2 regions of the Streptomyces flavalbus genome follow, and region 1 is predicted to be linked to the other one. Evidence: riboswitches for the same ligand, from Rfam matches in the RefSeq annotation. Region 1 holds a riboswitch; the other holds the start of a gene.
What was found. A riboswitch is a leader RNA that binds a small molecule or an ion and turns the genes downstream of it on or off. The one in region 1 is predicted to bind thiamine pyrophosphate.
Positions count from the first base shown of each region.

Region 1 (5,328 bases):
CGGAATCCGACCCGCCCGCCACGCGAGCCGCCCCGCCTCCACCCCGTGCCGCATGGCGTCGGCCATCAGCACCGGCTCCTGCGCCCGCGTCACCGCCGACGCCAGCATCACCCCCGCGCACCCCAGCTCCATCGCCAGCGCCACGTCCGACGCCGTACCGGCCCCCGCGTCGAGGATCACCGGCACCCCCGCCCGCTCCACGATCAGCTCGAAGTTGTGCGGGTTGCGGATGCCGAGCCCCGACCCGATCGGTGACCCCAGCGGCATGATCGCCGCGCACCCGGCGTCCTCCAGCTTCCGCGCCAGCACGGGATCGTCGTTGGTGTACGGCAGCACCGTGAACCCGTCGTCGACCAGCGTCTCCGCCGCGTCCAGCAACTCGATCGGGTCCGGCAGCAGGGTCCGCTCGTCGGCGATGACCTCCAGCTTCACCAGGTCCGTGCCGAGCGCCTCCCGCGCGAGCCGGGCCGTCAGCACGGCCTCACCGGCGGTGAAGCACCCGGCGGTGTTGGGCAGCACCCGGATGCCGAGCCGGTCGAGCACGGACAGCACGGAACCCCGTACGGACGGGTCCACGCGCCGCATCGCGACGGTCGTCAGCTCGGTCCCGGAGGCGACCAGCGCCCGCTCCAGCACCTCCAGGCTGGGCGCCCCGCCGGTGCCCATGATCAGCCGGGACGTGAAGGCCGTACCGCCGAGGACGAAGGGATCGTCGGCCATGGTCAGCCTCCTTGGACGGCGGTGAGGACCTCGACGCGGTCCCCGTCGGTGAGGGACGTCGTGGCCCACTGCGCGCGCGGGACGACGGTTTCGTTGACGGCGGCGGCCACTCCGGACGGCGCCGCGGTGAGCGTCCTGACGAGGACGTCGAGAGCCGTGCCGGGCGCGACGCTCCGGGGCTCCCCGTTGACGGAGATGTTCATGCGGGCGACTCCATGAGGGCCGGGGTTCCTGAGAAGCGCTGGGGGGTGAAGGGCCGGGCCACCTCGGGCAGCTCCCCGGTGGCCAGCACGTGCGCCATGGCGTCCCCGGTGACGGGCGTGAGCAGGACGCCGTTGCGGTAGTGCCCGGTGGCCAGCAGCAGCCCGTCCAGCGCGGTCGGGCCGAGCAGCGGCGCGTTGTCCGGGGAGGCGGGACGCAGTCCCGCGCGGGTCTCCGTCAGCGGCAGTTCGGTGAGGCCCGGCACCAGTTCGTGCGCGTCGCGCAGCAGCTCGTACACGCCGCCCGCGGTGACCGTGGTGTCCCAGCCGAGTTCCTCGCTGGTGGCGCCGACGACGAGTTCGCCGTTCTCGCGGGGCACCAGGTAGACGTGGCTGCCGCGGACCACCGCGCGGACGGTGCGGGTGAGGAACGGCGCGTACCGGCGCGGCACGGTCAGCCGCAGCACCTGCCCCTTCACCGGCCGTACGGGGGGCAGTACGGCGCCGGGGACGCCCGCGAGCCGCCCGCTGAGGCTGCCCGCCGCGAGGACCACCTGCCCGGCGCCCAGCGGATCGCCGTCCCGCGTGAGCACGCCGGTGGCCCGGTCCCGCGTGACGGTGAGCCGCTCGGCCCAGGCGCGGTGGAGGACCACGCCCGCCCGCTCGCAGGCGGCCACCAGCGCCGCAGAGAGCCGCCGCGGGTCGATCTGGTGGTCGCCGTCCACCCGCAGTCCGCCGCGCACGCCCGGCGCCAGCATCGGCTCAAGACGGCGGCAGTCCCGGCCGGACAGCCACTCCGATTCCAGCCCGGACTGCCGTTGCAGGGCGTGCAGTTCGCGCAGCTCGGCGCGGTCGTCGGCGTCCAGCGCGACGGCGAGGGTGCCGTTGCGGCGGTAGCCGAGGTCGTGGCCGGTGAGGTCGGTGAGTTCCGCCGCGAAGTCGGGGTAGCGGCGGGCGGAGGCGAGGTTCAGACCCAGCAGGGTCTGCTCGCCGTAGTGGAGTTCGGTGACGGCGGCCAGCATCCCGGCCGCCACCTGCGCGGCCCCGCCGCCCGGCGCGGGATCCACGACCGCGGTGGTGAGCCCGCGCTGCGCGGCCCGCCACGCGGTGACCAGTCCGATGACTCCGCCCCCGACGACGAGGACGTCTGACGTACGCGACATGGGCGTCCAGCCCCTCCCTTCGCCGGCATGACCCGGATCAGGTTCGTACGGTCGGAGGCCGCCAGCCTCCCTCTCAGCCCGGTGCGTCCGGGCTCCCGCGAGTGCTTTACGTTGGCCACCCACCCTAGCCGCTGCCACGACGTCTCTGTAAGGGAGCCTCCCGTATGCCCCGTTCGCTCGACGGCCTCGTCCTCGCCCCGGTCGCCGACCAGGCCCCAGGTCAGGTCGGCACCCGCACCCGGTTCACGTACCACGAGGAGGACGGTGAGATCTGGGCGGAGTACGCGGGCGGGGACGTCGTACGCGGCCATCTGGTGGGCACCCGGGACGGGGACCGGCTGGACTTCCGGTACGTCCAACTCAAGGAGGACCGGACGACGTCCTCCGGGCACTGCGTGTCGACCGTCGAGGAACTCCCCGACGGGCGGCTGCGGTTGACGGAGACCTGGGAGTGGGAGTCCCAGGAGGGCAGTGGCACCAGCGTTGTGGAAGAGGTCACGGAGTCCGCCTCCTGACCGACCTTTCAGCAGGTGTCTATGGTGATCAGGTGAGCGAGCAGACGCAGGCACGGACAGGGTCCACGGCACGGCGCGTGGTCGTCGTCGGCGCGGGCATGGCCGGGGTCCAGACCGCGGTCGCCCTGCGCGAACAGGGCTTCACCGGCGAGGTGACCCTGATCGGCGCGGAGCCGCACCAGCCCTACGACCGGCCGCCGCTGTCCAAGGCCGTGCTGCTCGGCAAGGCCGAGGACTCCGCCTTCGACGTCGACTTCGAGGCGCTCGGCATCGAGCTGCGGCTCGGCCGCGAGGTCCTCGGCGTGCGCCCCGCCGACCACGAGCTGGACACCGGCGCCGGGCCCGTCCCGTACGACGTCCTCGTCCTCGCCACCGGCGCCGAACCCGTGCCGCTGCCGGGCACCGAGGGCGTGCCCGGGGTGCACCTGCTGCGCACCCTGGACGACGCCGGGCGGCTGCGGCCGGTGCTGGCCCGGCAGCACGACATCGTGGTCGTCGGCGCGGGCTGGATCGGCGCGGAGTTCGCCACCGCCGCCCGGGAGGCGGGGTGCGCGGTGACGGTCGTGGAGGCCGCGGAGCGCCCGCTCGCCGGTTCGCTGCCCGCCGAGGTGGCCGTGCCGATGGCGTCCTGGTACGCCGACAGCGGGGCCGTCCTGCGCACCCACGCGCGCGTGGCGCACGTCGAGCCCGGCGTCGTGGTGCTCGCCGACGGCTCCCGGCTGCCCGCGGACGCCGTGGTCGTCGGCATCGGCGCCCGTCCCGCCACCGCCTGGCTCGCCGGGTCCGGCATCGAGCGGGGCGCCTGGGGCGAGGTGGTGGCCGACGACCGGCTGCGCGCCTCCGCGCCCGACGTGTACGCGGTCGGTGACTGCGCGTCCTTCCCGTCCGGGCGGTACGGCGAGCGGCTCCTCGTCCACCACTGGGACAACGCCCTCCAGGGCCCCCGCACGGTCGCCGCGGACATCATCGGGGAAGCGCCCGCCGCCTACGACCCGGTGCCGTACTTCTGGTCCGAGCAGTTCGGGCGGTTCGTGCAGTACGCGGGCCACCACCCCGCCGCCGACACCACGCTGTGGCGCGGTGACCCCTCCGGACCGGCGTGGACGGTGTGCTGGCTGCGCGAGAACCGCCTGGTCGCCCTGCTGGCCGTCGGGCGCCCCCGCGACCTGGCCCAGGGCAGGCGCCTGATCGAGGCGGGCACGCCGATGGACCCGGGGCTGCTGGCCGACCCGGCCCGCCCCCTGAAGTCCGCGACCGCCTGACGGCCCGCCGTCCGCCCAGGTGGGCGGGGCTGACTTCCGACTGTCAGTGGGGGATGGCAGGCTTGTTTCCGTGACCGAGATTGACGCAAAGATCGATGCTCTCGTCCCCGCCTGGCTCACCCTTCCCGACATCGCCGAGATGCTCGACGTCGAGGTGACGCGCGTGCGGCAGTTGGTGAAGGAGGGCCAGCTGATCGCCGTGCGCCGCGGGGAGAACCGCGCGCTGCACGTCCCCGCCGCCTTCATCGACGGGGACAAGGTCGTCAAGGGCCTGTCCGGAACCCTGACGCTCCTGCGGGACGACGGCTTCACCGACGAAGAGATGCTGGAGTGGCTCTTCACCCCCGACGAGAGCCTGCCCGGCACACCCGCGCAGGCCCTCAGCGAGAATCGCGGCACGGAGGTGAAGCGCCGCGCCCAGGCGCTCGCCGTCTGATCCGACGAACCACCCTGGTGTACGGGCCGGGCCCTTTCGGCCCGTACACCACCGACCACGGGGGACGACGCATGTCCGCAACCGCCCGCGACCAGCTCGCCGACGCCCGGCTCTACCTGTGCACGGACGCCCGCAGACGCCAGGGCGACCTGCCCGAGTTCCTGGACGCGGTCCTCGCGGGCGGCGTGGACGTCGTGCAACTGCGCGACAAGGGCATGGAGGCGGCCGAGGAGCTGGAGCACCTGGCCGTCTTCGCCGAGGCCTGCGCCCGGCACGGCCGACTGCTCGCGGTCAACGACCGCGCGGACGTCGCCCACGCCGCAGGCGCCGACGTGCTCCACCTCGGCCAGGGCGACCTGCCGGTCCCCGCCGCCCGCGCCATCCTGGGCGACGAGGTGCTGATCGGCCGCTCCACCCACGCCGAGTCCGAGGCCGCCGCCGCGGCCGTCCAGGACGGCGTGGACTACTTCTGCACGGGCCCCTGCTGGCCCACCCCCACCAAGCCCGGCCGCCACGCGCCCGGCCTTGACCTGGTCAGGTACACGGCGGGGCTCGGCACCGACCGCCCCTGGTTCGCCATCGGCGGCATCGACCTCGGCAACCTCGACGAGGTGCTCACGGCGGGCGCCCGCCGCGTCGTCGTGGTCCGCGCGATCACCGAGGCGGACGACCCGGGCGCCGCCGCGGCCGAGTTCGCCAAGCGGCTGCGGGCGGCCGGGTAGGGCCCGTCGTCTCAAGCATCTGTCCAGGACGTGGACAGCCGCACGACAATTCGGTCAATTTCCACGACTCCGGTTGGGTGAGCGCCAACCCCCTGGCTAACCTGCCCGTATGGCCCTCGGCACCGCATCCACCAGGTCGGACCACGCCCCGACCGTGCGCGACATGCTCGCGACCGGCAGGACGACGTTCTCCTTCGAGTTCTACGCCCCCAAGACCCCGAAGGGCGAGCGGAACCTGTGGAACGCCCTGCGCCGGGTCGAGGCGGTGGCACCCGACTTCGTCTCCGTCACCTACGGCGCCGGCGGCTCC
Region 1 covers NZ_JBHTEB010000001.1:2,087,345-2,092,672, reverse strand. The annotation lists gene ACFQZ6_RS09250 (thiazole synthase) at 1-720, opposite strand, end outside; gene thiS (sulfur carrier protein ThiS) at 723-923, opposite strand; gene thiO (glycine oxidase ThiO) at 920-2,083, opposite strand; TPP riboswitch at 2,081-2,192, opposite strand; gene ACFQZ6_RS09235 (hypothetical protein) at 2,248-2,598, shown strand; gene ACFQZ6_RS09230 (NAD(P)/FAD-dependent oxidoreductase) at 2,631-3,860, shown strand; gene ACFQZ6_RS09225 (Rv2175c family DNA-binding protein) at 3,931-4,296, shown strand; gene thiE (thiamine phosphate synthase) at 4,368-5,018, shown strand; gene metF (methylenetetrahydrofolate reductase [NAD(P)H]) at 5,128-5,328, shown strand, end outside.

Region 2 (5,328 bases), 3.6 Mb from region 1:
GTCGGCGAGGACGAGGGCCGCCGCGCGGAGAAGGAGCTGGACGACACCACGGCGAAGTACGTCGCCCAGGTGGACGAGCTGCTCAAGCACAAGGAGTCGGAGCTGCTCGAGGTCTGATGAACGACTCTTCCTGGGGGACGCCGCCGCCAGCCGGGTACTGGGGGCCGTCCGGACAGGGACCTGTTCCGGGAGCCGTCCCGGCGGGTCCCACGTACGATGCGCATGACGCGCAGCAGACTCGCCCCATGCCGTTCGTGCCCGACGTGTCCGCAGCAGGCGGAGACCAGGATGACGACCGGGACCGGGGGGCCGCTCGGCTGGGCGGCCCCTTGTTCCGCGACGAAACACCAGCGGCACAGCCCTACGCGACACCCGGGGCAGTGCCGCAGAATCCGGAGCCCATGTCCGACGCCCCGCAGCCGGTCTCCCGGCAGAAGAAGAGCGCGGGGCGCGACCTGGGCGCCGCGATAGGGGTCGGCGTCGGCCTCGGCGTGGTGATCATCGCCTCGCTGTTCGTCGTCAAGGCCGTCTTCGTCGGCGTCATCGCGGTCGCCGTCGTCGTGGGCCTGTGGGAGCTGACCAAGCGGCTCGACGAACGCAAGGGCATCAAGGCGCCGCTGGTGCCGCTCGCGGTCGGCGGCGCGGCGATGGTCGTCGCCGGGTACGTGCGGGGTGCCGAGGGTGCCTGGGTCGCGATGGCGCTCACCGCGCTCGCGGTCCTCGTCTGGCGGATGACGGAACCGCCGGAGGGCTACCTCAAGGACGTCACGGCGGGTGTCTTCGCCGCGTTCTACGTGCCGTTCCTGGCGACGTTCGTGGCGCTGCTGCTGGCCGCGGACGACGGGCCGTACCGGGTGCTGACGTTCCTGCTGCTGACGGTGGTCAGCGACACCGGGGCGTACGCCGTCGGGTGGCGGTTCGGCAGCCACAAGCTGGCGCCGCGGATCAGTCCCGGCAAGACCCGCGAGGGCCTGCTCGGCGCGGTGAGCTTCGCGATGGTGGCGGGCGCGCTGTGTATGCAGTTCCTGGTCGACGACGGCGCCTGGTGGCAGGGGCTGCTGCTCGGCCTCGCGGTCGCGGCCAGCGCCACGCTGGGCGACCTCGGCGAATCCATGATCAAGCGGGACCTCGGCATCAAGGACATGGGCACGCTCCTGCCGGGCCACGGCGGCATCATGGACCGGCTCGACTCGCTGCTGCCGACGGCGCCGATCGTGTGGCTGCTGATGGTGGCGTTCGTCGGCTCCACCTGAGGATCGCCTGACGCGCCTGACGCGCCTGACGCGCCTGACGCGCCTGACGCGCCTGACGCACCCGACGTGCCCGCCCCGGCTCATCACGGAGCCCCCGTCCCCCTCCCGGGGCGGGGGCTTCGGCGTCGTTGGCGGGTCCGCTGACCCGGTGAGACGATGCAAGATGAGCCCGGACAAAGGGGGCAGACATGCACGCCATACGCGAACAGATCGATGTCGACCGCAGCCCCGAGGACGTCTACGCCTACGCCGTCGACCCCGCCCACCTGCCCGACTGGCAGCTCAGCGCCCTGCACGCGGAGCCCCTGGACGAGGGCCCGATGGGCACCGGCTCCCGGGTCAGGGTCACCCGGCGCGTCGGCAGCCGCGAGATGCCGATGACCATGGAGGTCACCGAGTACCAGCCGCCCCATAGCTGGCGGGTCCAGACCATCGACGGCCCCGTCCGCGCCTTCTTCCACGGCGAGATCGAACCCCTCGACGGCGGTCGCCGCTCCCGGGTCACGATGGAGATGCACTTCGTCGGCCACGGCATCGGCAAGGCCCTCGTCCCCCTCGTCGTCCGGCCCCAGGTCCGCCGTGAGCTGCCCCGCAACGAGCAGCAGCTCAAGGAGCAGGTGGAGCGGATGGTCGCCTGACGGACGCCGGGCGGGCCACCCCAGTGGATCTGCGACACTGGATGGACCATGCCCAAGCCCGGAGAACTCACCTTTGTCGCGCCGCGCGGAGCCCAGAAGCCGCCGCGGCATCTCGCTGATCTGTCGCCCGCCGAGCGGAGGGAGGCGGTGGCCGCGGTCGGGGAGAAGCCGTTCCGTGCCCGGCAGCTCTCGCAGCACTACTTCGCGCGGTACGCGCACACGCCGGAGCAGTGGACGGACATCCCCGCCGCGTCGCGCGAGAAGCTGCGGGACGCGCTGTTCCCGGAGCTGATGACCGTCGTACGGCATCTGTCGACGGACGCGGACACCACCCGCAAGACGCTGTGGCGGCTGTTCGACGGGACGCTCGTCGAGTCGGTGCTGATGCGGTACCCGGACCGGGTGACCATGTGCATCAGCTCGCAGGCCGGGTGCGGGATGAACTGCCCGTTCTGCGCGACCGGGCAGGCCGGGCTCGACCGGAACCTGTCGACCGCCGAGATCGTGCACCAGATCGTGGACGGGATGCGGGCGCTGCGGGACGGGGAGATCCCCGGGGGCCCGGCGCGGCTGTCGAACATCGTCTTCATGGGGATGGGGGAGCCGCTCGCCAACTACAAGCGCGTCGTCGGCGCCATCCGCGCCCTCACCGACCCCGAGCCGGACGGGCTCGGGCTGTCGCAGCGCGGGATCACCGTGTCGACGGTCGGGCTGGTGCCCGCCATCCACCGGTTCGCCGACGAGGGGTTCAAGTGTCGGCTGGCCATTTCGCTGCACGCCCCGGACGACGAGCTGCGGGACACGCTCGTACCCGTGAACACGCGGTGGAAGGTCCGGGAGGTGCTGGACGCCGGGTGGGAGTACGCGGCGAAGACCGGGCGGCGGCTGTCCATCGAGTACGCGCTGATCCGGGACATCAACGACCAGGCGTGGCGTGGGGACCGGCTCGGACGGCTGCTGCGGGGCAAGCCCGTGCACGTGAACCTGATTCCGCTGAACCCGACTCCGGGGTCGAAGTGGACCGCCTCGCGGCCCGAGGACGAGAAGGCGTTCGTCGAGGCGATCGCCGCGCACGGGGTGCCGGTGACCATCCGGGACACCCGGGGGCAGGAGATCGACGGGGCGTGTGGACAGCTCGCCGCCACCGAACGGTAATCTGACCGCCGTAGGAACACATCTTCATATTCCGACAGGGGAGCGCCACAGCGCTGAGAGTGCGGCACACGGCCGCAGACCCTCCGAACCTGGCCCAGGTCATTCTGGGTAGGGAGATCGGTCACCACTCAAGCTGTTGCGCCCTGCCCGGGAACCCTCCGAGGTCCCGGGCGGGGCCGCGTCTTCTCCTGGTCCATCCCAGGAGGAATCCAGTGAACAGGAAGTACGTAGGGGCCCTGGCCGTCGGGCTCGGGCTCGGGCTCGTCGCGGTCACCGGGTGCGGGTCGTCGTCCGACGACGAGTCGGGCTCCGGGAGCAAGACCGTCACGCTCGTCAGCCACAACTCGTGGGCCGTGTCCAAGGACGTCCTCGCCGCCTTCGAGAAGCAGTCCGGCTACCGGGTGAAGGTTCTCACCGACGGCGACGCCGGGCAGGCCGTCAACAAGGCGATCCTGACCAAGGACAACCCGCAGGGCGACGTCCTCTTCGGCGTCGACAACACGCTGCTGTCGCGCGCCCTCGACAACGGGCTGTTCCAGCCGTACGAGGCGAAGGGCGCCGACCAGGTCAAGGCCGAGTACCGGCCCGCCGAGGGCGCGGACCGGGTCACCCCGATCGACACCGGGGACATCTGCGTCAACTACGACAAGGCGTACTTCGAGAAGCACGACCTCGCCCCGCCGACGTCGTACGACGACCTGGTCAAGCCCGCCTACAAGGACCTCCTCGTCACCGAGAACGCCTCCTCGTCCTCGCCGGGGCTCGGCTTCCTGCTCGGCACCGCGGCCGAGTACGGGGACGACGGCTGGGCCGACTACTGGGAGAAGCTCAAGGCCAACGGCGTGAAGGTGGTCGAGGGCTGGGAGCAGGCGTACAACGAGGAGTTCTCCGGGTCCGCCGGTGGCAAGGAGGCGGGCGGGGACCGGCCGCTGGTCGTGTCCTACGCCTCCTCGCCGCCCGCCGAGGTGATCTACGCCGACCCGCGGCCCGAGACCGCGCCCACCGGGGTCGCCGCCGACACCTGCTTCAGGCAGGTCGAGTACGCGGGGCTGCTCAGCAACGCCCGCAACAGCGAGGGCGGCAAGGCGCTCATCGACTTCCTGGTGGGGAAGGAGTTCCAGGAGGACATGCCGCTGAACATGTTCGTGTACCCGGTGCGGGAGGGCGCCCAGGTGCCCGAGGAGTTCGTCGAGTACGGGCCCCAGGCGGAGGACCCGCACACCATGGACCCGGCGAAGATCGCCGACAACCGTGACCCGTGGGTCAAGTCGTGGACCTCGCTCGTCCTGAAGTGACGGCAGTGAGTCCGCGCGTGCGCAGCGGCGCGGCGCGGCTGGGACTGCTGGCCCTGCCCGTCGCGTTCTTCGGCGTCTTCTTCGCCTACCCGGTCGTCGCCATCGTCTCGCGCGGGCTGCGCGCCGGGGGCGGCGGCTGGGAGTTCGGGCGGCTGTGGGACGTGCTCGGGGACTCCGGCATCCGGCAGGTGCTGTGGTTCACCACCTGGCAGGCGGCGGTCTCCACCGCGCTGACGCTGCTGGTCGCGCTGCCCGGCGCCTATGTCCTCGCCCGCCTGGACTTCCCCGGCAAGCAGGTCCTGCGGGCCGTCGTCACCGTGCCGTTCGTGCTGCCGACCGTCGTCGTCGGCACGGCGTTCCTCGCGCTCGTCGGGCGCGGCGGGCCGCTCGACGAGCTGTGGGGCGTACGCCTGGACACCACCGTCTGGGCGATCCTGCTCGCGCACGTCTTCTTCAACTACGCCGTCGTCGTACGGACCGTGGGCGGGCTGTGGGCGCAGCTCGACCCACGGCAGGAGGAGGCGGCGCGGATGCTCGGCGCCTCGCCGCTGCGGGCGTGGCGGACGGTGACGCTGCCCGCGCTGGGGCCCGCGGTGGCCGCCGCCGCGCTGATGGTGTTCCTGTTCACCTTCACCTCCTTCGGGGTGGTGCAGATCCTCGGCGGGCCCACCTTCTCCACCCTGGAGGTGGAGATCTACCGGCAGACCTCCGAGATCTTCGACCTGTCCACCGCCGCCGTGCTGACGCTCGTCCAGTTCGCGGCGGTCGGCGCGGTCCTCGCCGTGCACGCCTGGACCGTACGGCGCCGGGAGAGCGCGCTGCGCCTCGTGGACGCCGCCAGCACCGCGCGCCGGCCCCGGGGCGCCGGGCAGTGGGCGCTGCTCGGCGGGGTGCTGGTGTCGGTGGCGGTGCTGTTGGTGCTGCCGCCCGCGGTGCTGGTGCGGCGGTCGCTGGGCGCGCCCGACCTCGGCTACTACCGGGCGCTGA
Region 2 covers NZ_JBHTEB010000001.1:5,671,122-5,676,449, forward strand. The annotation lists gene frr (ribosome recycling factor) at 1-117, shown strand, start outside; gene ACFQZ6_RS25620 (phosphatidate cytidylyltransferase) at 117-1,253, shown strand; gene ACFQZ6_RS25625 (SRPBCC family protein) at 1,442-1,891, shown strand; gene rlmN (23S rRNA (adenine(2503)-C(2))-methyltransferase RlmN) at 1,940-3,046, shown strand; TPP riboswitch at 3,073-3,179, shown strand; gene ACFQZ6_RS25635 (thiamine ABC transporter substrate-binding protein) at 3,259-4,341, shown strand; partial or broken gene ACFQZ6_RS25640 (ABC transporter permease) at 4,317-5,328, shown strand, end outside.
Region 2: linked by a shared signal. The riboswitch ahead of ACFQZ6_RS25635 (thiamine ABC transporter substrate-binding protein) and the one ahead of thiO (glycine oxidase ThiO) in region 1 are both predicted to bind thiamine pyrophosphate.